One region of the Comamonas sp. AG1104 genome, then DNA from elsewhere that is predicted to be linked to it. Evidence: predicted binding sites of a transcription regulator. Region 1 holds the regulator's gene; each other region holds the start of a gene.
What was found. Region 1 encodes sigma-54, which starts transcription at its own class of promoters, with help from an activator protein. Its sites were predicted from a motif close to TGGCANGNAANCTGCTTT; they were not measured.
Positions count from the first base shown of each region.

Region 1 (5,401 bases):
TGGCCGCCGGGGTGCCCCCGGTAAAATTGGCCCTTATGGCAAAAATTATCGTTCTGGCACTGGTGCTGCTTTTCTTTGGCTGCGGGCTGTACATGCATCTGCGCGGCAAGGTGCGCCACAAGGTGGTCAAGCAATTGTTTGACCACTCCACGTTCACAGCGCCGTTCAACGTCTTCATGCTGATGTTCAGCAAGGTGCCGCGCACGCCCTATCTGCCCACCAGCACCTTTCCCGAACTGGCGCCGCTGCAGGCCAATTGGCGCGAGATCCGCGAGGAAGCCGTCAATCTGCAAAAGAACATGCAGATCAAGGCTGCCGCCAACAACGATGACGCAGGCTTCAACTCCTTCTTCAAGACCGGCTGGAAGCGCTTCTACCTCAAGTGGTACGGCGATGCCCACCCTTCGGCCATGGAGCTGTGCCCCAAGACCACGGCCCTGGTGAAGTCGATTCCCAGCGTCAAGGCCGCCATGTTTGCCGAGCTGCCGCCCGGCGCCAAGCTCAATCTGCACCGCGACCCCTATGCGGGCTCGCTGCGCTATCACCTGGCCGTGCTGGCCCCCAACGACGACCGCTGCATGATCGAGGTCGACGGCAAGCCCTATAGCTGGCGCGAAGGCGAAGGCGTGATCTTCGACGAGACCTATATGCACTGGGCCGAGAACCGCTCGGAAGGCAACCGCATCGTGCTGTTCTGCGACGTGGAACGCCCCATGACCAATGGCTTTGCCCAGTGGCTCAATCACTGGCTGGGCAAGAACGTGGTGGCCGCCGCCAGCTCGCCCAACAACGAGGGCGATCCGCGCGGCATGATCAGCAAGCTGTTCAAGATCTCGTTCTATGCCGGCAAGTACCGCCGTGCCTTCCGCGACTGGAATCCGACCTTCTACAAGATCCTCAAGTTCGGACTGATGATTGGCGTGCTGGTCTGGTTTATCTGGTGGTTGGTACCGAATTAACCCCCTGAGGCGCTTTGCGCCTTCCCCCTTTCTCTTCGGAAGGGGGACGACATCTTCGCTGCAGGGCGGCCTTTGCTTGCTGTCCCTCACTTGGATCTTGCTTCATCAAGACATATGGCTCTAAACAAAAAGCCGCTGTGCGATGCATCAGCGGCTTTCTTGTTTCTAAGGCGCCCTACAGCGCCTTGCGCAGCGTGGTCGTCGGTATCTTGAGCTGCTCGCGGTACTTGGCCACCGTGCGGCGCGCGCACTCGATGCCCTGCTCCTTGAGCATGTCTGCCAGCTTGGCGTCCGACAGCGGCTTCTTGGCATCTTCGGCATCGACAAACTGCTTGATCAGCGCACGCACGGCCGTGCTGGAGGCACTGCCGCCGGTTTCCGTGCCCAGGCCCGAGCCGAAGAAATACTTGAGCTCGAACGTGCCCTGGGGCGTGGCCATGTACTTGGCGGTGGTCACGCGGCTGATGGTGGACTCGTGCAGGCCCAGCGTATCGGCGATATCGCGCAGCACCAGCGGGCGCATGGCCAGCTCGCCATGCACAAAGAAGTTCTTCTGCCGCTCCACGATGGCTTCGGAAACACGCAAGATGGTGTCGAAGCGCTGCTGGATGTTCTTGATGAACCAGCGCGCCTCCTGCAACTGCTGCTGCAGCGCTGCATGACCGTCGCTGTTCTTGTGGCGACGCAGCACGCTGGCATAGATGTCGTGCACGCGCAGACGTGGCATGACCTCGGGGTTGAGCTGCACGGAAAAGTCCGCCCGGCCGGCGCCGGCCCGCACCGGGCGCACGATGACATCGGGCACCACGATATGGCGCTCCACGTCGACAAAGCGGCGCCCCGGACGCGGCTCCAGCCTGGCGATCAGGGCCATGGCTTCGCGCAGTTGCTCTTCGCGCGCGCCGCACAGGCTGGTGAGCTTGCGCAGATCGCGCCGCGCCAGCAGGTCCATGGGCTGCGCACAGATGGATTGCGCCAGCAGCAGCCGGTTCATATGCGCCTCGGTCGTGCCCTCGTCCTCGGCAGTGCGGATCAGGTCGCGCAGCTGCAGCTGCAGGCACTCGGCCAGATCACGCGCGCCCACGCCCACGGGCTCCAGACTTTGCAGCAGCTTCAGAGCAATGACAAAGTGCTGCTCCAGCTCCTCGCGCTCTTCCAGGTCGTCGCCGGCAAGGCTTTGCGCCAGCTCCTGCAGGGAATCCTCGAGATAGCCATCGTCGCTGAGCGACTCGATGAGAAAGCGCAGTGCCGCCATGTCCGCCGCGCCCAGATGCAGGCTCAGCGCCTGACGATGGAGAAAGTCGGTCAGGCTCTGGTGCTCGCGCGCCAGATCGATGGCATCGGTTTCGTCATCGCCATCGCGGTTGCGCGTGGAGCTGCTGGCCGAGGGCGTCTCCCACTCGCTGCTGGATTCGCCGCCCCACTCCCCGTCCTGGCCGTCCATGCCGTCGGCCTCCCAGTTCAGCGTTTCAGGGGTTTCGGGGGTTGATGCTTCCGCTACCGTTTCAGTAGCTGATTGCGCTTGCAATGATTCATTTTCAGAACGAATACCATCTGAAGTGCTGTATTCACTGGCGCTAGCAGCTACATCTACAGGAGCATCTCCCGCAGTTTCAGCCTCATCGCCCGCACGCTCCAGAAAAGGGTTGTCGACCAGCATCTGCTCGACTTCCTGCGCCAGCTCCAGAGTGGAGAGCTGCAGCAGCTGAATGGATTGCTGCAGCTGCGGCGTAAGCGACAAATGCTGCGAAACGCGTAGCGAGAGACCTGGCTTCATCGAGGCGCGGCCCCCAGACAATCATTGCAAACGCGCGCAGTGCTATGGGTTTGCCGCCGGGCTGCCCCAAGGCAAACCTCGGCGCTGCCGGTCAGGGTCCCTTCCGGGGGCAGCGACCACACAAAGTGAGGGAGCGTGGGAGTCATCACATCCTGAAATGTTCGCCCAGATAGACGCGGCGCACATCGGCGTTCTCCACGATCTCCTCGGGCGTGCCTTCGGCCAGCACATGGCCGTCGCTGATGATGAAGGCGTGGTCGCAGATGCCCAGCGTCTCGCGCACGTTGTGGTCGGTAATCAGCACGCCGATGCCGCGTTCCTTGAGGAAGCCGATGATGCGCTGGATCTCGATCACCGCAATCGGATCGATACCGGCAAACGGCTCGTCAAGCAGGATGAAGCGCGGCTGCGTGGCCAGGGCACGCGCGATTTCCACGCGCCGGCGTTCACCGCCGGACAGCGCCAGCGCCGGCGACTGGCGCAGATGCTCGACGCGCAGCTCCTGCAACAGGCCGGTGAGGCGCTTTTCGATCTCGCCCTGCGTCAGTGTCTTGCCCTGCTCGTCTTTTTGCAGCTCCAGCACGGCACGCACATTGTCTTCCACGCTGAGCTTGCGAAAGATAGAGGCTTCCTGGGGCAGATAGGACAGGCCCAGGCGCGAACGCTGGTGGATCGGCATGCCGCCCACCGGCTGGCCGTCGATGAAGATCTCGCCGCCGTCGCTGCGCACCAGGCCCACGATCATGTAGAACGATGTGGTCTTGCCCGCACCGTTGGGGCCGAGCAGACCGACCACCTCGCCTTTTTGCACGGACAGGGACACATCCTTGACCACCTTGCGGCTGCCGTAGGACTTGGCCAGATGCTTGGCCTCCAGGCGGCTGTCGGACTCGCCGCTGCGGCTGCTGGAGAAAGTCGGCTCGCTCATTTCTTCTCGTCGGCTTTCTCGCCGCCCAGTGTCATGCTCTGGCGCAGCTGCGTGGCAGGTGTTGCAGGTTTGGGCTGGGCCCCCGGCGTTCCGTCCTTGGGCGCCATGATGGCGCGCACACGACCGCCCTGCCCCACGGAGGAGCTGGGCAGGCCACCACTGGTCTTCTGGCCATCGACGGTATAGACATCTGTGATGTTGTTGTAGACGATGATGGAGCCCGTGACCTGATCGCTGAGCTGACCGCCACGGTAGCGGCGCATCTCGCCACGACGGATGAACTTGACGATATCGGCCTTGCCGTCGTATTCGATGACTTCGCCTTCGCCTTCGATGAACTCCTCGGGCTGACCGGCCACCGTATCGCGCTTCTGACGGAAGAACGCCCGCTTGCCGGCCTCGGCCTTGATCACACCGTACTGATAGCCCTCGGCGTCCTGCCGCACATCGAGCTGAGCACCGCGCAGCACGATGGTGCCCTTGGTCATCACCACATTGCCAGTGAAGACACTGGTCTGCTGCAACTCGTCATGACGCAACGCATCCGCCTCGATATTCATGGGCTTGGCGCTGTCGGCCTTTTCGGCATGGACAATGCCGGTCGCTGCTGCCAGGGCGCAGGCCAGCGCAAGAGGTAGGAGTGTTTTTTTCATGGAAGGCACGTTTCTTGCATCCATTGTAGTCATTCCCTTTTTGCAACTTGCGTAAAAAACACCCACAAAAAAGCCCGCACGGCGGCGGGCTTGTTGGGCGTCAAACGTCACTGGCGTCTGCTGCCTGATCTCAGGCCTTGCGGCTGGAGGCGATCAGCGCATTGACCACGCGCAGCACATTGTCCATATTGCCGGCCTTGGTGCCGTCCGTGTAGTAGCGGCCGGCCACACCCATGGCGGGCACACCTTCCACGTCATATTCGTTTTGCAGCTGAGCAGCCTTGCGCGCCTGATTGGCCACGGTGAAGGAGTTGTAGACCTCCTTGAACTTAGCCAGATCCACGCCCTGCTTGCCGACCCAGTCAAAGATGGCATCGTCGGTCTTGAGCAGATTGCGATCCACGTGAATGGTACGGAACACCTTGGCGTGCAGCTGGGGCAGCAGGTTCATGCCCTCCAGAGCGTAGTAGAGCTTCTGCTGCGGCACGAAAGAGGCATTGAAAGCCACGGGCACGCGGCGCACCACCACATCGGCAGGCTGGCTCTTGGCCCAGGCTTCGAACTGGGGCTCGAAGACATTGCAATGCGGGCAGCTGTACCAGAAGAACTCGACCACCTCGACCTTGCCGGCCGGCGCGCTCACGCTGGCGGGCTTGCCGAGCTTGATGTAGTCCTTGCCTTCTTTGGGCGCAGCGCCCTGGGCCCAGCTGGAGGAGGCACCCAGACTCAGGGCACCGGCAGCAGCTGCCGAGGCAGCCAGAGAGAATTCGCGACGTTTCATCTAAACAAACTCCTGTATCAGGTCTGCAGTATCAGAGCCAACAGGCCCAAAAAAGTTCAGCGTTGTCAAAACTACCAGTGGCACAAGCCTGAAACCTCAAGCAAGGGCCGCCTCGCACCTAAGGTGCCCCCCGTTCCGAGGAGAAGGCGCTCCGCGTCTCAGGGCCTTGTTATCTGGCCGCGCGCACCAGAGTCGAGTCCACGCCCGCGCCATCGAGCTTGCCCTTGAGCTGCTCGGCGTCGTCACGCTTGCTGAACGGCCCCACACGCACGCGGAAAACGGTGATGCCGTTCTGCTCACGCT
Region 1 is NZ_QQAS01000003.1:709,743-715,143, forward strand. Features, by position in the region: gene DFO48_RS11790 (aspartyl/asparaginyl beta-hydroxylase domain-containing protein) at 36-959, shown strand; gene DFO48_RS11795 (RNA polymerase factor sigma-54) at 1,135-2,736, opposite strand; gene lptB (LPS export ABC transporter ATP-binding protein) at 2,882-3,664, opposite strand; gene lptA (lipopolysaccharide transport periplasmic protein LptA) at 3,661-4,317, opposite strand; gene DFO48_RS11810 (thiol:disulfide interchange protein DsbA/DsbL) at 4,448-5,098, opposite strand; gene DFO48_RS11815 (SPOR domain-containing protein) at 5,268-5,401, opposite strand, start outside.

Region 2 (5,401 bases), 200 kb from region 1:
CTCTGGCGCTGATGCACGAGCTGATCGTGCACGGCTGGCTGGACCATGACTACCTTGCCCAACACACCCTGGGCTGGGACGCACTCAAGGCCAGAGCCTTGCAATGGCCGCCCGAGCGTGCGGCCCTGATCTGCGGCCTGACGGTGGCGCAGATCCAGTCTTTGGCTCGTGATTACGGCACGACCAGGCCAGCGGCGATTCGCCTCAATTACGGCATGCAGCGCGCACGCGGCGGCGGCAATGCCGTGCGCGCCGTGGCCTGTTTGCCGGCTCTTGTCGGCGCCTGGCGCCACCGCGCGGGCGGGCTGCTGCTGTCTGCCTCGGGCGTCTCGCCTTTCAAGCGGGCTTCTCTTCAGATGCCGCAGTTGCTGGGAGAGCGTCGCCCACGCACGCTGAACATGAGCCAGATTGGCGATGTGCTGCTGCATGAGGGCGATGCCGGCTTCGGCCCCAAGGTGGAAGCCGTCGTGGTCTACAACAGCAATCCCGTGGCGGTGGCGCCAGAGTCGGCCAAGGTGGCTGCGGGCTTTGCGCGCGAAGATCTGTTCACCGTGGTTCTCGAGCATTTCATGACCGACACCGCAGACCATGCCGACTACGTGCTGCCTGCCACCACGCAGCTAGAGCATTGGGACATCCACGGCAGCTACGGTCATACCGATGTGCTGCTGAATCGCCCAGCGATCGAGCCCCAAGGTCAGGCGCGCAGCAATGCACAGATCTTTCGCGATCTGGCCATGCATATGGCCAGGCTGGACTCCGCTTTTGCAGCAGCATGTTTTTCCGAGTCTGATGAAACTCTATGTCGCACAGCAGTCTCGGGCACAGCTATTGATTTTGAAGTGCTGCTGCAACAGGGCTTTGCCCATATCCCGCTGCCCGATGCGCCGTTTGCCGAAGGCGGCTTTGCCACACCATCGGGCAAATGCGAATTCGACAACCCCGCCCTGGCCCGGTTGGGCATCAACACCTTGCCCGACTATCTGCCCAATTACGAGCCGCCCACGACGGCCTACCCGCTGGCCATGATCTCGCCACCCGCACGCAACTTTCTCAACAGCAGCTTTGCCAATGTGGCCAGTCTGGCCCGCATGGAAGAGCGTCCGCTGCTGGAGATGCACCCCGATGATGCAGCTGCGCGCGGCATTGCCGACGGTGACCAGCTGCGAGTGTTCAACCAGCGCGGCGAGCATGTCTGCCACGCCGCCGTCAACGGCCGCGCTCGCACCGGCGTGGTTGTGGGCCTGGGCATCTGGTGGCGCAAGCAGGGAGCCAACGGCACGAATGTGAATGAGCTGACGCATCAGCAGCTCACCGATATTGGCCGGGCGCCCTGCTTCTACGACTGCGCGGTACAGGTGGAAAAGTTCAAGGAGTTGTCAGCCTGACGCTGCTGCATTGTGGTTGACCATGAGCAGGGCCACGGCGCAAGCAACCATAATGCAGACACTCAATGAATATGCGGCCAGGGTCTGAGCCTGTCAGAGCACACAGGTACAGCGCAGAGCCGCCCTGCTCTCGCGACATCATCTGTGAAGAAATCTCTCCCCTGGCAACGCCGCCTCGCACCGACCCGACTTGACCTGCGCCGCCTGATTCTGGTCCTGACCATCTGCAGCGCGCTGATCCCGTTTCTCAACACTTTCTATGCCGGCTATCTGGTGCAGCGCCAGCAGCTGATCGACAACACGCTCGAGGGTCACCATGCCTATGCGACCAAGCTGGCGCAGAGCACGGATGATTTTCTGCAATCCGCCCTGCAGCAGCTGGAATACAGCGCCAATCTGATGGGTGCACACATGAATGACGTGGACTATCTGGCCAAGGAGGCCACGCGTCTGCGCCTGCAAACCAAGAGCTTCAACTCCGTCACCATCATCGACCCCACGGGCTATGTGCTGGCCACATCGCCCGAAACCCTGCAGATCAAGGGTAAGACGCTGCAAAGTGCCGGGGTGACACAGACCTTGAGCACTCGTGGGCCCGTCATCAGCCAGCCCTACATGTCAACGGCCGGCAACTACATCGTCTTTGTATCGCAGCCCATTTTCGACCCTCAGGGCGAATTCCTGGGAGCGGTAGGCGGCAGCATCTACCTCAAGGAAGACAGCATCCTCGACACCCTGCTGGGCTCGCACTTCTACCAGGATGGCACCTATGTCTACGTGGTGGACCAGAACAGGCACATCATCTATCACCCCGACAACCACCGTATCGGCGATCAGGTGATCAACAACGATGTCATCAACTCCGTGATCCGGGGCGAGTCGGGTACGGCGCCGGTCGTCAACAGCAAGGGCGTGGAAATGCTGGCCGGCTATGCCGTCATCCATGCTTCGGGCTGGGGCATTGTGGCCCAGCGTCCCAAGGCTGCCACGCTGGCCCCGCTCAACAAGCTGATGCGCTCCGTGCTCTACAAGACCCTGCCCATCGCCCTGCTGATGCTGGTGGTCATCTGGTGGAGCGCGCGCCGCATTGCCAGCCCGCTGCGCCAACTGGCCAACGGCGCGCACGATATGGATAAGCCCGAGACGGCGCAGAACATTCAGGCCGTCAAGTCATGGTACTTCGAGTCCTACGAGCTCAAGAAAGCCATGCTCAAGGGCCTTGGCCTGCTGCAGCGCAATATCACCAAGCTGCGCGAGGACGTGAACACCGATCCGCTGACCGGCCTTGGCAATCGCCGCCATCTGGAGGCCGCCATCGGCGCCTTCCAGGCTCAGGCGCTGCCGTTCTCGGTGATTGCCATCGACATCGATCACTTCAAGCATATCAATGACGGCTTTGGCCACGATACAGGCGACGAGGTGCTCAAACAGCTCGCACGCACCATGCGCGAGGTCTCGCGTGTCGATGACCTGCCCTGTCGAGTGGGTGGCGAGGAGTTTCTGCTGCTGCTGCCCGGCACGGTGCTGGAGGCCGCCGCCCATGTCGCCGAGCGCCTGCGCCAGATGGTCGAGAAGATGGAGATACAGCCTGTGGGCCATATCACCATCTCGCTGGGCGTGGCCCACTGGCCCGACAGCGACCCCGATATCAAGGCCGTCTTCCAGCAGGCCGATGTCATGCTCTACGCGGCCAAGCGGGGTGGACGCAATCGTGTCATGGTCAGTGAGGCCAGCGAGCCTCCCAGCGAGCTCTGAGCCCGGCAGAGCCGTAGTTCAGTCCCCCACTTTCAAGGCGTATCCGCTGTCACAGCCGATACGCTTTTTTGCAGCTCATTGTGTGACTCCGTTGCACCAATTTGGTCATTAATGCTTCAAATTAGTGAGCATGCACCATACAAGTTAAGGGGATTGAACACAGGTTGACCTGAAATACATAACAAGCCACTGATTTCATTGAACTAATGCCCTGAGCCCCCAGCCCTGGCACAGCTCTTGCTGAAAACCCTTGCCCCGCAGCCCCGAATGGACAGCGGAATACACAACAGCAAAGGAATTTCAGATGCCAGAGCCAAGCAAACATGTCAGTCGCAGACAACTGCTCTCGATGATCGGAAAGGTCGCGGGCGGCAGTGCCATGTATCAAGCCATGAGTTCACTGGGATATGCCGCCGAATCGCATTACAGCGGTCCGGTCAAGCTCGGCAACGCCAGACCTGGTGCATCGGTTCTGGTGCTTGGCGCTGGCCTGGCAGGCATGGTGGCAGCCCACGAATTGCGTGCGGCCGGCTACAAGGTGCAGTTGCTTGAATACCAGAGTCGAGCCGGCGGCCGCTGCTGGACGCTGCGCGGCGGCGATGAGTTCAGCGAACTCGACGGTACACGTCAGAAAGTGGGCTTTGCCAAGGGCAACTACTTCAACCCCGGCCCCTGGCGCGTGCCCTATCACCATCATGCGATGCTGGACTACTACAAGCGCTTCGGCATCAAGCTAGAAGCCTTCAACCAGGTCAACTACAACGCCTATCTGCACAACAGCAAGGCCCTGGCTGGCAAGCCGCAGCGCTTTCGCCATGTGCAGACCGATGTCTACGGCCATGTGGCCGAGCTGCTATCCAAGGCTACCAATCAGGGCGCGCTGGACCAGAGCGTCAGCCGGGAAGACAAGGAACGCCTGCTGGAGAGTCTGAAGGCCTGGGGCGTGCTGGACAAGGAGTACCGCTACCGCGCCAGCAATGCGGTCAGCGATTTCCGTGGCTACGACATCGACCCAGGCGGCGGCATGATGGCGCTGGCCAAACCTTCGACGCCCATGGGCCTGCACGAGCTGCTTGAATCCAATCTGTGGCGCCAGATGGGCGTGGGCAATATCTACGAATTCCACAGCACCATCTTCCAGCCCGAAGGCGGCATGGACATGCTGGCCCAGGCCATGGCACGCGATCTGGGCTCTGCCATCCGCTACAACGCCAAGGTCACCAGGATCGCCCAGAACGACAAGGGCGTGATCGTGGACTATGCGGACGCCCTCAAGCCTGGCGCCGCGCTGCAGGCCCGCGCCGACTGGTGCGTATGCACGATTCCACTGTCCATCCTGAGCCAGATCGAAGTGCAGGCCGGAAGCGCCATGCAGAACGCGATTGCTGCCGTGCCCTACGGCAGCTCCATGAAAGTCGGACTGGAGTTCAAGCGCCGCTTCTGGGAAGAGGATGAGCGAATCTACGGCGGCATCAGCTACACCGACCTGCCGATCCAGCAGATCTCCTACCCCTCCACCGGCTATATGGGCCGCGGCCCCGCCGTGCTGCTGGGCGCCTATGCATTCGAGAACTCCAACAGCTACCGCTTCTCCTCACTCAAGCCGGCCGAGCGCGTTCGCCTGGCGCTGGAGTACGGCGCGCAGATCCACCCGCAATACAAGCAGGAGTTCCTCAACGGCGTATCGGTCGCCTGGCATCGCATGCCCTGGATCAACGGCTGCTTTGGCAACTGGACCGATGCACTGCGCGAGCAGCACTACAAGGATCTGGCCCAGATCGACGGTCGCCTGGTGCTGGCGGGCGAGCATGTCTCTTACATCCCCGCCTGGCAGGAAGGTGCCGTGCTGTCCTCGCTGGACGCAATCCAGCGTCTGCACGCCAAGGCCTCCAGTCTCTGATCGCCCATGTCTGCCACAAGGAACTTCACCATGCACACATTGCACCGTCTTTGCGCCGCTTGCGCCCTGGCCCTGGGTTTCTCCGGTGCCGTCCTGGCCCAATCACAGGGCGTGAAAACCCAGGATGTGAAAAACCTGCAAACGCTGCAGTCTGCCGCCGTTCTTTCCATCTCGCCCGCAGATACCCAGGCGTTGATGCAGAACTTCTCGGCAGTCCGTCCACGCTTCAGCCAGAACGGCGGAGAGACCCTGTACCAGGCCATCTGCCAGGGCTGCCACATGGTCAAGGGCGAAGGCGCCAAGGGAGCGGGCTTCTACCCTGCGCTGGCCTCCAACCCCAAGCTGGCAGCCGCTGCCT
Region 2 is NZ_QQAS01000003.1:510,338-515,738, forward strand. Features, by position in the region: gene DFO48_RS10830 (molybdopterin-dependent oxidoreductase) at 1-1,388, shown strand, start outside; gene DFO48_RS10835 (sensor domain-containing diguanylate cyclase) at 1,533-3,143, shown strand; gene DFO48_RS10840 (flavin monoamine oxidase family protein) at 3,448-5,043, shown strand; gene DFO48_RS10845 (cytochrome c) at 5,074-5,401, shown strand, end outside.
Region 2: the regulator sigma-54 is predicted to act here: its motif matches at 3,370-3,387, upstream of DFO48_RS10840 (flavin monoamine oxidase family protein).

Region 3 (5,401 bases), on a different contig from region 1:
GCTGCTGGGCGCACGCTGGGCCAGCCTGCAGGCCGATCCGCAACTGGCCCAGGCTGCCACCGCCGCCATGGACCGCATCCGTTCGGCACTGCCACTGGAGCTGCGCATCGCCGTCGACACCAGCGGCCTGCTGGTTCCCAATATGCAGAACGACCCGCCGGCCGAGCCGTGGCAGGCGGCGCTGCGCCGCGCCATCCGTGCCGAACACAAGGTCGTGCTGCACTACCGTGACCAACATGGCGTGCCGAGCCAGCGCCGGATCTGGCCGTTTGCCATGGCCTACTTCGAGCGCAGCCGCGTGGTATCGGCATGGTGCGAATTGCGCCAGGCCTTTCGTCACTTTCGCGCCGACCGCGTGGATTCGCTGGAGGATCTGGGCGAACGCTATCCGCAAAGGCGCCAGGCACTGATACAGCGCTGGCTGGACGAAACCGGCTATACGCTGGATTGAACGGCGCTGCTGACAGAAACTGTCAGCCCCCGCTCCTACATTGGCTGCATGGCGTTTTTGCCATGTCACAACAGCCCGTCAAGGAGAGCCGCAATGTCCACATCTCACCAGCCCAAGCTGCGCTTTTTCAGCAACCCCAGATCACGCGCCCGCATGGTGCGCTGGATGCTGGAGGAATGCGGTGCCGACTATGAAACCGTTGAGCTGGAATTCGGACCTGAGATGAAGTCGCCCGAGTACCTGTCCATCAACCCCATGGGCAAGGTACCGGCGCTGCAGCATGGCGATGCCGTGATCACCGAGACCGGAGCCATCCTCGCCTATCTGGCCGAGCTTTTCCCCGAGAAACGACTGGCCCCGGTGATGGGCAGCCCGGAACGGGCCAGCTACTTTCGCTGGCTGTTCTTTGTCGCCGGGCCGGTGGAGGCCGTCACAACCGCCCGCAACGAAGGCTGGCTGCAATCGCAAACGCATCAGCAGGCCATGAGCGCAGGCTTTGGCCGCTTTGACGATGTGCTGAACACCTTGCTGCATGCGGTGGCCGGAAAACGCTATGTCTGCGGCGACCACTTCACGGCCGCCGATCTGTATCTGGCCAGCTACATCGGATGGAGCATGATGGACGGCAGCTTGCCCAAGCGGCCCGAATTCGAGGCCTATGCCACGCCGCTGCTGCAGCGTGCAGCCTCGGTGCGCGCCGACGAGATCGACGGCGATATGCAAGCCGCCGCCATGGCGCCGGTCGTTTAAAGGTTTTGGCCTGCAGCGATCGCCAGTCAGGCGCAGGGTCATCAAAACCTATAGCAAGCCGCTGCAGAGCACTCAGCGTGCCAGGTAGCCGCCGTCGACCGGGTAATAAGCGCCCGTCACAAACGACGCGCGGTCGCTGGCCAGCCAGGCCACCAGCTCGGCGATCTCCTCGGGCTGGCCCAGGCGTCCCATGGGGTGGGCCGCCACCAGCGCCGCATGCGTAGCCGGGTCCTGCTCCAGACCGCTGATCATAGGAGTGTGGATAAAGCCCGGCCCCACGGCATTGACGCGCACGCCCCTGGCCGAATATTCGAGCGCGGCGGCCTTGGTCAGGCCCAGCACGCCATGCTTGGCGGCCGTATAAGCTGCAGAGTTGGCAAAGCCCACGGCGCCGAGTATGGACGCCATGTTGATGATGGAGCCGCCACCGCCCTGCAGCATGGCGGCGATCTGGTATTTGCAGGCATAGAAGACGCCCGAGAGATTGACGCGCAGCACCTGCTCCCAGGCATCGAGTGGATAGTCGGCCGTGGGTGCACTGGCTCCGCCGATGCCGGCGTTGTTGCAGGCCACATCCAGGCGGCCGAAGTGGCGCATGGTCAAGGCCACCAGTGCTTCGTGATCCGCCGCGCTGCCGGCGTCGGCGCGCAGATACAGTGCCTCGGCGCCCAGCTCGCGCACCAGGGCTGCGCTCTCATGGCCCTGCTCCTCGTTGAGGTCGGCCAGCACCACGCGCGCGCCTTCCCTGGCCCATGTCAGCGCCACACAGCGGCCTATGCCGGACGCAGCTCCCGTCACCAATGCAACCTTGTCCTTGAGCATCGAAACCTCGCATTCTTGAATCGGCAGGCCATTGTGCCGACCCAGCCTGCGCCCGTCATGACCTGCCTCAAGTCTGCTGCGCGCTCTCCAATGCCGATGTGCTGACATCATTAGTCGCTACCATCCTGAGAACGTGTTTACGTTCTAACCCCTCACCTCTCAGATCGATTCGCGCATGCCCGCCTTTACCTTTGAAGCCCTGGATGCCCAGGGCCAGACCCGCAAGGGCACCCTGGAAGCCGACAACGCCCGTGCCGCGCGCAGCCAGCTGCGCAGCCAGGCCCTGGTGCCGCTGCAGGTCGAGCCCGTCGCCGCAGGCAAGGGCCAGGACCGCACCGGCGCTTCCGGATGGTTCACGCGCCCGGTCTTCAACTCCACCAGTCTGGCGGTATGGACGCGCCAGCTCTCGGGGCTGGTCAGCTCGGGCCTGCCCATAGAGCGCGCGCTGGCCGCGCTGGCCGAGGAAGCCGAGGACGAACGCCAGCATCAACTGGTTGCAGCGCTGAGGGCCGAAGTCAATGCCGGCTCCAGCTTTGCCAGGGCACTGGAGCAGCACCCACGCGAGTTTTCCGACATCTTCTGCGCCGTGATCGGTGCCGGCGAATCCAGCGGCAGCCTGGGCCCGGTGCTGGAAAACCTGGCCGACGACCTGGAGGCGCGCCAGGCCTTGCAGTCCAAGCTCATCGGCGCCTCGCTGTATCCGGCCATCGTGACTCTGGTGGCCATCGTCATCGTGGTCTTTCTGGTCAGCTATGTGGTGCCGCAGGTGGCCGGCGTGTTTGCCGGCACCAAGCGTGCGCTGCCGTTTCTCACCGTGGTCATGCTCGGCATCAGCGACTTTGTGCGCCACTACGGCTGGTTCATGCTGGCCGTGGTGCTGCTGGCTGCCGTGGGCCTTCGGCTGGCGCTCAGGAACGAGGCCTTTCGCGAGCGCTTCGATGCCCAGTGGCTGCGTCTGCCGCTCATAGGCCGGCTCTCGCGCAGCTATAACGCGGCGCGCTTTGCCGGCACGCTGGCCATGCTGGCCGGAGCGGGCGTACCCATTCTCAAGGCCCTGCAGGCCGCCGCCGAGACGCTGAACAACCGCGCCCTGCGCGCCGATGCCATGGATGCGCTGGTGCTGGTGCGCGAAGGTGCGCCACTGGCCTCGGCCCTGGCTCAGAAGAAGCGCTTTCCGGGCCTGGTTGCCATGTTCGCGCGGCTGGGCGAGCAGACGGGCCAGCTGTCGCTGATGCTGCAGCGTGCCGCCACCCAGCTGTCCACCGAGGTCCAGCGCCGTGCCATGCACCTGGCCACGATTCTGGAGCCCCTGCTGATCGTCGTCATGGGGCTGGTGGTCATGCTCATCGTGCTGGCCGTGCTCATGCCCATCATCCAGCTCAACCAGTTCGTCAAATAGGCCGGCCGCGCCCGCAACGGTGCGGAAGCGCCCACTCCAGCTTGGCGCAATTCTTGCTTTCTTTTAGTGCATTGCGGATTTTTTCCGCAATTTCGCACCAATAAATAGCAAATTTCAGCTGGAGCGTTTTCATGCAAGCACTAAAACAGGGCGCGGATGCCCTGTTCATTCTGATGGGCGCCGTCATGGTCCTGGCCATGCACGCCGGTTTCGCCTTCCTGGAACTGGGCACCGTGCGCCGCAAGAACCAGGTCAATGCCCTGGTCAAGATCCTGGTCGACTTCTCGGTCTCCACCGTGGTCTATTTCGCTCTCGGCTATGGCGTGGCCTACGGCACGCACTTTTTCGTGGGCGCCGAGCAGCTGGCGGCACTCAACGGCTACGGCCTGGTCAAGTTCTTCTTTCTGCTGACCTTTGCCGCTGCCATTCCCGCCATCATCTCGGGCGGCATTGCCGAGCGCGCCAAGTTCTGGCCCCAGCTGATCGCAACCGCCATGATCGTGGGCCTGATCTACCCCTTCTTCGAGGGCATTGCCTGGAACCAGCATTTCGGCGTGCAGGCCTGGATCAAGGCGCTGACCGGCGCCGAATTCCATGACTTTGCCGGCAGCGTGGTCGTGCACGCCGTGGGCGGCTGGATCGCCCTGGGAGCCGTGCTGCTGCTGGGCCCGCGCCGCAACCGTTACCGCCAGGGCGGAGCGATTGCCGCCACACCGCCCTCCAGCATCCCCTTTCTGGCCCTGGGCGCCTGGATTCTGATCGTGGGCTGGTTCGGCTTCAATGTGATGAGTGCCCAGAGTCTGGACAAGATCTCGGGTCTGGTTGCCGTGAACTCGCTGATGGCCATGGTGGGCGGCACGCTGGCCGCCCTGGCCGTGGGCAAAAACGACCCGGGTTTTGTGCACAACGGCCCGCTGGCCGGCCTGGTCGCGGTCTGCGCGGGCTCGGATCTGATGCATCCTCTGGGGGCACTGGTCGTGGGGGCTGCCGCCGGCGCCATCTTTGTATTCATGTTCACGCTGACGCAGAACAAATGGAAGATCGACGATGTGCTGGGCGTGTGGCCGCTGCACGGTCTGTGCGGCGCCTGGGGCGGCATTGCGGCCGGCATCTTCGGCACGCAGGCACTGGGCGGGCTTGGCGGCGTGCATCCGCTGGCCCAGCTCATAGGCACGCTGATGGGCGTGGCCTGGGCCGCGCTGGGCGGCCTGCTGGTCTATGGCCTGCTCAAGAAAACCATGGGACTGCGTCTGAGCCAGGAGCAGGAATTCGACGGCGCCGATCTGTCCATCCACCACATCAGTGCCACGCCCGAGCGCGAAGCCAACTGGTGAGGGAGCTTCGGCCTGCGTATCATCGGACCTTGTCTGCACATCCGCTCAAAGCCGTACCGCCATGGCCATGACCCTGAACGACAAGCTCGTCGTTGCCATCTCCTCGCGAGCCCTGTTCGATTTCGAGGAGGAAAACCGCCTCTTCGAAGACAGCGACCCCGCGAGCTATCTGCGCCTGCAGCGCGAGCGGCTGGACGTGCCTGCCGCACCGGGCGTGGCCTTCTCGCTGGTCAAGAAGCTGCTGGCCTTCAACACCGAGGGACAGCAGCATGTGGAGGTGGTGCTGCTCTCGCGCAACGACCCCGTCAGCGGCATGCGCGTCTTCCGCTCGGCCAAGGCCCACGGCCTGCACTCCATACAGCGCGGCGTGTTCACCCAGGGGCGCGACCCCTTCGGCTATCTGCGCCCGCTGGGAGCCCAGCTGTTTCTGTCTGCGAATGCCGATGACGTGACCCAGGCACTGCAGCTGGGCTACCCGGCCGCCCACGTGTTCACCGACTCCATGCGTGCCAGCAGCAGCCATCCGCGCGAGGTGCGCATCGCTTTCGACGGAGATGCCGTGCTGTTCTCCGACGAGGCCGAACGCATCTTCCAGGCCCAGGGCCTGGAGGCATTCCAGCAGCATGAGCTCGAAAAAGCCGCCCA
Region 3 is NZ_QQAS01000002.1:176,230-181,630, reverse strand. Features, by position in the region: gene DFO48_RS05420 (YafY family protein) at 1-451, shown strand, start outside; gene DFO48_RS05415 (glutathione S-transferase family protein) at 545-1,201, shown strand; gene DFO48_RS05410 (SDR family NAD(P)-dependent oxidoreductase) at 1,274-2,023, opposite strand; gene gspF (type II secretion system inner membrane protein GspF) at 2,199-3,422, shown strand; gene DFO48_RS05400 (ammonium transporter) at 3,554-4,756, shown strand; gene DFO48_RS05395 (5'-nucleotidase) at 4,818-5,401, shown strand, end outside.
Region 3: the regulator sigma-54 is predicted to act here: its motif matches at 3,465-3,482, upstream of DFO48_RS05400 (ammonium transporter).

Region 4 (5,401 bases), on a different contig from region 1:
GCGGCGCTAGTGGGAATCCACAGCAACCGGATTAAGTGGAGAGCTCGTTAGCGGCTCAGCACGCAGATGGCTGCATGGTGGTATGCAACCAACCTTGGGTTACAGCAAAGATCTTTGCCGCTTCGGTCGAGGCAAATTTTTTGTCAAAGCGAAAAACACGGCAGTAGTTGCTGTTTTGCCTTGTGCGCTGAAGTGCGAAGGAAGCTTGAAAGCGACCGCAATTGGTCTTGTGTGATGTGGGCGTAACGAAGTACTTGCCCATGGCGATAGGAGTCAGTGGAATCTAGTTCAATCAGAGCAGGCCGATCGACCCGCATGAGCTTTCGATAACTCGATTGGCTGCTGCTCTACAACCAACGGTGCGAGATGTCTCGCGAAAGTTTTCTTACCGGAGGATTTTTTGCCTTCTGGAAGACGCTGCGAGAAGACTAGCTAAGTCTGCAGCGGAACTTATTATAATACTTTTATATAAAAAACACAACTTTTATTATTTTTGGCTTTAATTTGCTGTGCTTGATGCGCTGCACATCTGCAGACTACTGCTCCAGCCTCAGTGGCTCCCGCGTATCGAGCCTCTGCCGTTGGCCAGTTGTAGCCGATCATCAGGGATCTAAAGCTAGGCTGAGGCTGCATCAAATATGCCGAATGGCGCCAACACCAACAACTGCTCAGCTTCCTTCACTGTCCCTTCCAGCAGCAACCCTCCTTGCCTTGTAGTGGACACATCAGATAGCAACGCCCTGACTGTCAGCCTGAGAGAAGCCTGGGTTTCTTACTAGGGATTGGCGGCACACACGCTACTCCAAAGTACCGCAGCAACTTCTACCTCAATGCCTATGCATCACATGGAACTATTCCGTTGACAGAGCAAGCGACGTATAAACGGGCCACTCCCAATTCTTCTTCTCCGAATGTTCAACTTGAACATGAATGTGCGGAGGCTCACTGATCACGCTGCCAAATATGGTTGCGAAAGCCACATCTGCGGCATCCCGCCCTGTTGCAATTCGCATCAGCCCCATGGGAATTGACGTTCCTGATGGGTCAAAAATATACCAGCGATATCCCAGATAAACTTCCACATAGGCGTGGAAATCGCTTGGCCCTAGAGCCGGATCAGCACCATAGTCAGTACCTGTCACAAATCGCGCAGGTAAGTTGATTGCTCGGCAAATTGCTATCATTAAATGAGCGAAATCACGACACACACCTACCCGCTCGATCAGCGTGTCGACTGCTGAAGTTGTACCAATGGACGTATTCGACCGAAATGTCACGTTTTGCCTCACCCAATCACAGATCGCTTGGGCTCGGGCGTAGCCTTGCGGCAGATGACCAAACCGGTCGACCGCAAACTTCGACAACCGGTCCGACTGACAGTAGCGGCTGGGATAGACATATTGCAGCACCTCTAACGGCAACCGCCGAACAGGCACCTCTGAAACGTATCCTGGCTCAGCTTTATGGTGAGAAATCTCTACGATTGCCTCGTAATGCACAGTCAGTGTGCCAGGCATAGCACTGACCCTTAGACAACGTTGCGTGACGTCTTGACATTGTTGAATCTCCCAGTCAGCACTTGCCTCACTTAATGTCAAATGCTCAGATGACACTTGTTGATGAGAAGTATTAGCAGCATGTATGTAGAAGAAAAAATCTGCACCGTGCTCTAAAACTTGGTAGTTCAACTTCAGTTGAAAATTAAGTCTGATCATTGCAATCCCGGGCACCCAGAACATCAAGGAAAACTCCTGTCGCTGATCAAGCATTCATCTGCGCCGCGCATTCTGGGTTGCCATTGGAATATGCGCTTCAAGCAGTAGTTCCGGGAATGCCTGCAGCATGCCAGGGGGATATGAAAAAACTTTTCGGCAGAAGATCACCTCCTAAACCCTCCACTTTTACCAAGAGCAATATTTCTACATTGAATCTCAATGAACGGTAGTGAAATCAATAAATCCACGCTCAACCGAGGTAGAAACAAGCTTTACCTTCACTTTTTGACCCACATTAAGACTAGGGAGGTCTCCCTTCAAGCGACCTTCTACGGGAGGTGTAAAAATACGCACCCAAGTTCCGCGCTCCCCTACGCCAATGATGAGACCAGCAAATATTTCACCTATTCGATCATGCAATAACAGGGCAGCCTCCGACTTACGCACCTGCCTTTCTACTTTTTGAGCCGCATCCTCTTGAGTGGTGCAATGCGTGGCAAGAGCCTCCAATTCATCGTAGGTATAGGGAGGCTTTTCCCCAGCAAGTGCAGATTTGAGTAGACGCAAGGTAATAAGGTCTGGGTAACGTCGATTAGGGGCGGTCGAATGCATGTAGTCTTGCACCGCTAATCCGAAATGGCCGATAGATTGCCCGCGCGGGCGCTCAACTACATATTCACCTCGCCCCATCAACTTTATGATCACCAACGATAGATCCGGAAATCTCAAGGGATCTGCCTGGTGCTGCATTGAAAGAAATGCCTGTAAAGCCTCTCCATCAGGCTCATCTGGCAAGCTCCAGCCGTAGTTTTCAGCGACTTCGACAATTCTCTGCCAACGCTCTGGTGAACGGACTACCCTTCGCATTGAAGCGGTGCCTTGCGCGGCCAAGAAGCGCGCCGTGCAACCGTTAGTTGCAATCATCAACTCCTCAATCAATTGACGAGCCCGATTGTGTGGCTGTTGGCGAATGTCGATGATGATGTCGCCGTCAAACACAGCATGAGGCTGAAAAGTTTCTAACTCCAGCGATCCTTGCGATCGCCTTAGCAATCGCAGTTTCTGAGCGAGTTCATCTTGCATCCTCAGCTGGGTATCCATCCCCGCAACGTTCTGCGCTGGCTCTGGCAACTCCCCGACTCCCTCGAACCATTCCGACACTGCGTCGTATGCAAGCTTTGCTTTGTTCCGCACAACTGCCCGATATATGTTCGATTCAATCAGAAGACCATCGCCACTGAAAGTCATCTCTGTGATAAGAGCCAGGCGATCTTGATCTTGGTTCAAAGAGGTGAGATCTGTACATAGCTGCTCTGGCAGCATGGGAAACACTCGAGCAGAGCTATAGACAGAAGTTGTATTTAGCCTCGCATGCTCATCAATCGGAGAGCCTTTCTTGACCACGCTGTCAACATCAGACACGGCAACGAAAACCCTAACATTGCCCTGCTCTAGCTGCTCAATTGATGATATTTGGTCAAGGTCGCGTGAGTCATCGTTATCAATTGAACACCACAGCAGTTGAGTCATCTGATGAATTCCATGGCCAGACTCTTTAGCGTGACCAGATAGGAGAGACAACTGTTCGAGAACGCTGTGCGAGAACTCTGCTTCCAAGCCTCGGCTATACATGGCCCAGGCCGCGAGGGTTGAGATATTTTCTCGGTGATTCGATAGAACGTCTTGCATAGTGCCTTGACCTTCCATTTTTTCAATACATTTTGAACCGAAATAGCTCATTGTCAAAGATATATTTAATTATCTATAACACTACTACAGCCATTAGCAGACATAAAATTTCTAATTGAGAGCAATCCATACAATATTCAAACTCAAAATTATATAAACTCAAAAAATCAATACTTAAAAGGCTAAACAACTATCTTCAAAATGTATTTTTCACGCTAAAAATTAAATAAAAGTAATATTTTGTATTATTTTTATTTAATTACAAGAAATGGAGTACCCTAATAAGAAAAAACAAAATAACTTTCAATAAAAGATAACATTCAAAAACTGAATTTAATTCAACCGAGATAAATCATGCGCATCCCTCAATTCTTATCCAGCATAGATACTGAATATGGGAAACCGTTTGAAGGTGGATTCTACGGTGGATTAATAAACATTAACTCAAACATTTATGCGATAGTTTGGGCTCCAAAATCCACTCAAATCAAAGAAAAAATTGACGTTGAAAAAGCAAATGCATTTGATCCTGCTGACAGCAGCAGCAATACTATCGCTTTAGCAGATGCAGGAAGCCCGCTTGCTAAAGCTGCACTTGCAGCAAACATCAATGGATATAACGATTGGCTGATACCAGCACGTGACGTATTGGAGCTGGGTTATCGCATGCTAAAGCCATCTCGAAATCGTAACTATGCGAACTATTTTGATGGTGTGAACCACAATAGTCTTCCCGAGGGAAAGCACTACTCTGATTCTTTCCCCGCTCAAACCATCGCACCAGATTTCCTTGACGGAGGATCTGAGTCTTTTGATCTTGCTTGGTACTGGTCTAGCAGTCTGCACTCCGGAGGTGTAGCGTTCTGCCAGCATTTCGAAGATGGCTATCAAAGTCACTATCACTCAGTGTCAGCGGTCGGCCTCGCTAGGTTTGTGCGCTTGGCCCAAGTTCCTGTCCAAGCCCTGACAACTACGCCCATAGACGCACAGCCCATCAATTTGCACCATTGACTTATGGGAATTGGCCGAACGGCGCGACAGGTTGCCTTATCAGTTGCGTGTGCATCTACTGAGACACTGTTCGCGTAGCTTGCTGACGATGCGGACTTGTCTGCTTGAAGACCGGCATGGCTACTGTGGCGCTCCAGTTCTCTATCCAGAGGCTGTTTGCAAAGTAATTCCAATGAGGCGTCACCATTGAAATCGTCCCCAACGTGATGCGTGCGGTCGATGGGCTGGAAATACCTTTGGTCGATGGCTACTGATCAAGCTCCAAACGCAAAAAGGCGCCCCGACACCAATCAAGGTATCGGGGCGCTTTTAGTTCATCTGCTCGAGCAGCGTTCGGTCGGCTGCGATCTGTCCGCGCAACAGGCTCACCTGGGCGTCTCGCTTTTGGACCAGGCTACCAAGCTCTCCAACCAGGCTCGCGCCTTCTGCAGCAAGGGCCGCGAGTCGCTGGTGCTGATCTGCGAGATCTCTGCAGGCAGCGGCGTCATCGGCAAGCTGGGCGTTGCGGGTGGCGGCCCTCCTGATGTCGTGCTGCAGGCCTGCAATGCGGGCAGCATCAGCAACGCGGCCAGCCTCCAGGCGGGCCATTTCTTGCGCGTAGTCATGGGTGTTTTCCTGTTGAGCTGCACCGTGCGCGATCACGGCTTTCGCTTTCTTTTCGATAGCTGCTTGCGACTGCTGGGCCTGTGCAGAGGTCTGCTTTGATTGAGCGACCTCCACACGAGCAATCCGCGCATCGGCGCGCCAACCATTGACGAGCCAACCTGCAGCAAATGCGAGCACGAGCAGTAGCCCGTAAGCGATAGCCGGAGCGCGGGCCTGCATCAGTTGTCCTCCGCTGCGAACAGCAGGTTGTCGGCGCCGCGGTTCGTCCAGCCACGCCCGAAGGTGTCGAACTTGGCCAGGCTGGCCCAGAACTTGAAGCGGTATCCCATGAAGCGCAGCAGCACATCGTTATGGCCTCGCAGGTTTTGCATGCCATCAAG
Region 4 is NZ_QQAS01000005.1:491,329-496,729, forward strand. Features, by position in the region: gene DFO48_RS25880 (hypothetical protein) at 56-262, opposite strand; gene DFO48_RS16950 (transglutaminase family protein) at 852-1,739, opposite strand; gene DFO48_RS16955 (RNB domain-containing ribonuclease) at 1,932-3,245, opposite strand; gene DFO48_RS25195 (DUF1566 domain-containing protein) at 3,759-4,415, shown strand; gene DFO48_RS16960 (hypothetical protein) at 4,725-5,240, opposite strand; gene DFO48_RS16965 (glycoside hydrolase family 108 protein) at 5,240-5,401, opposite strand, start outside.
Region 4: the regulator sigma-54 is predicted to act here: its motif matches at 1,831-1,848, upstream of DFO48_RS16950 (transglutaminase family protein).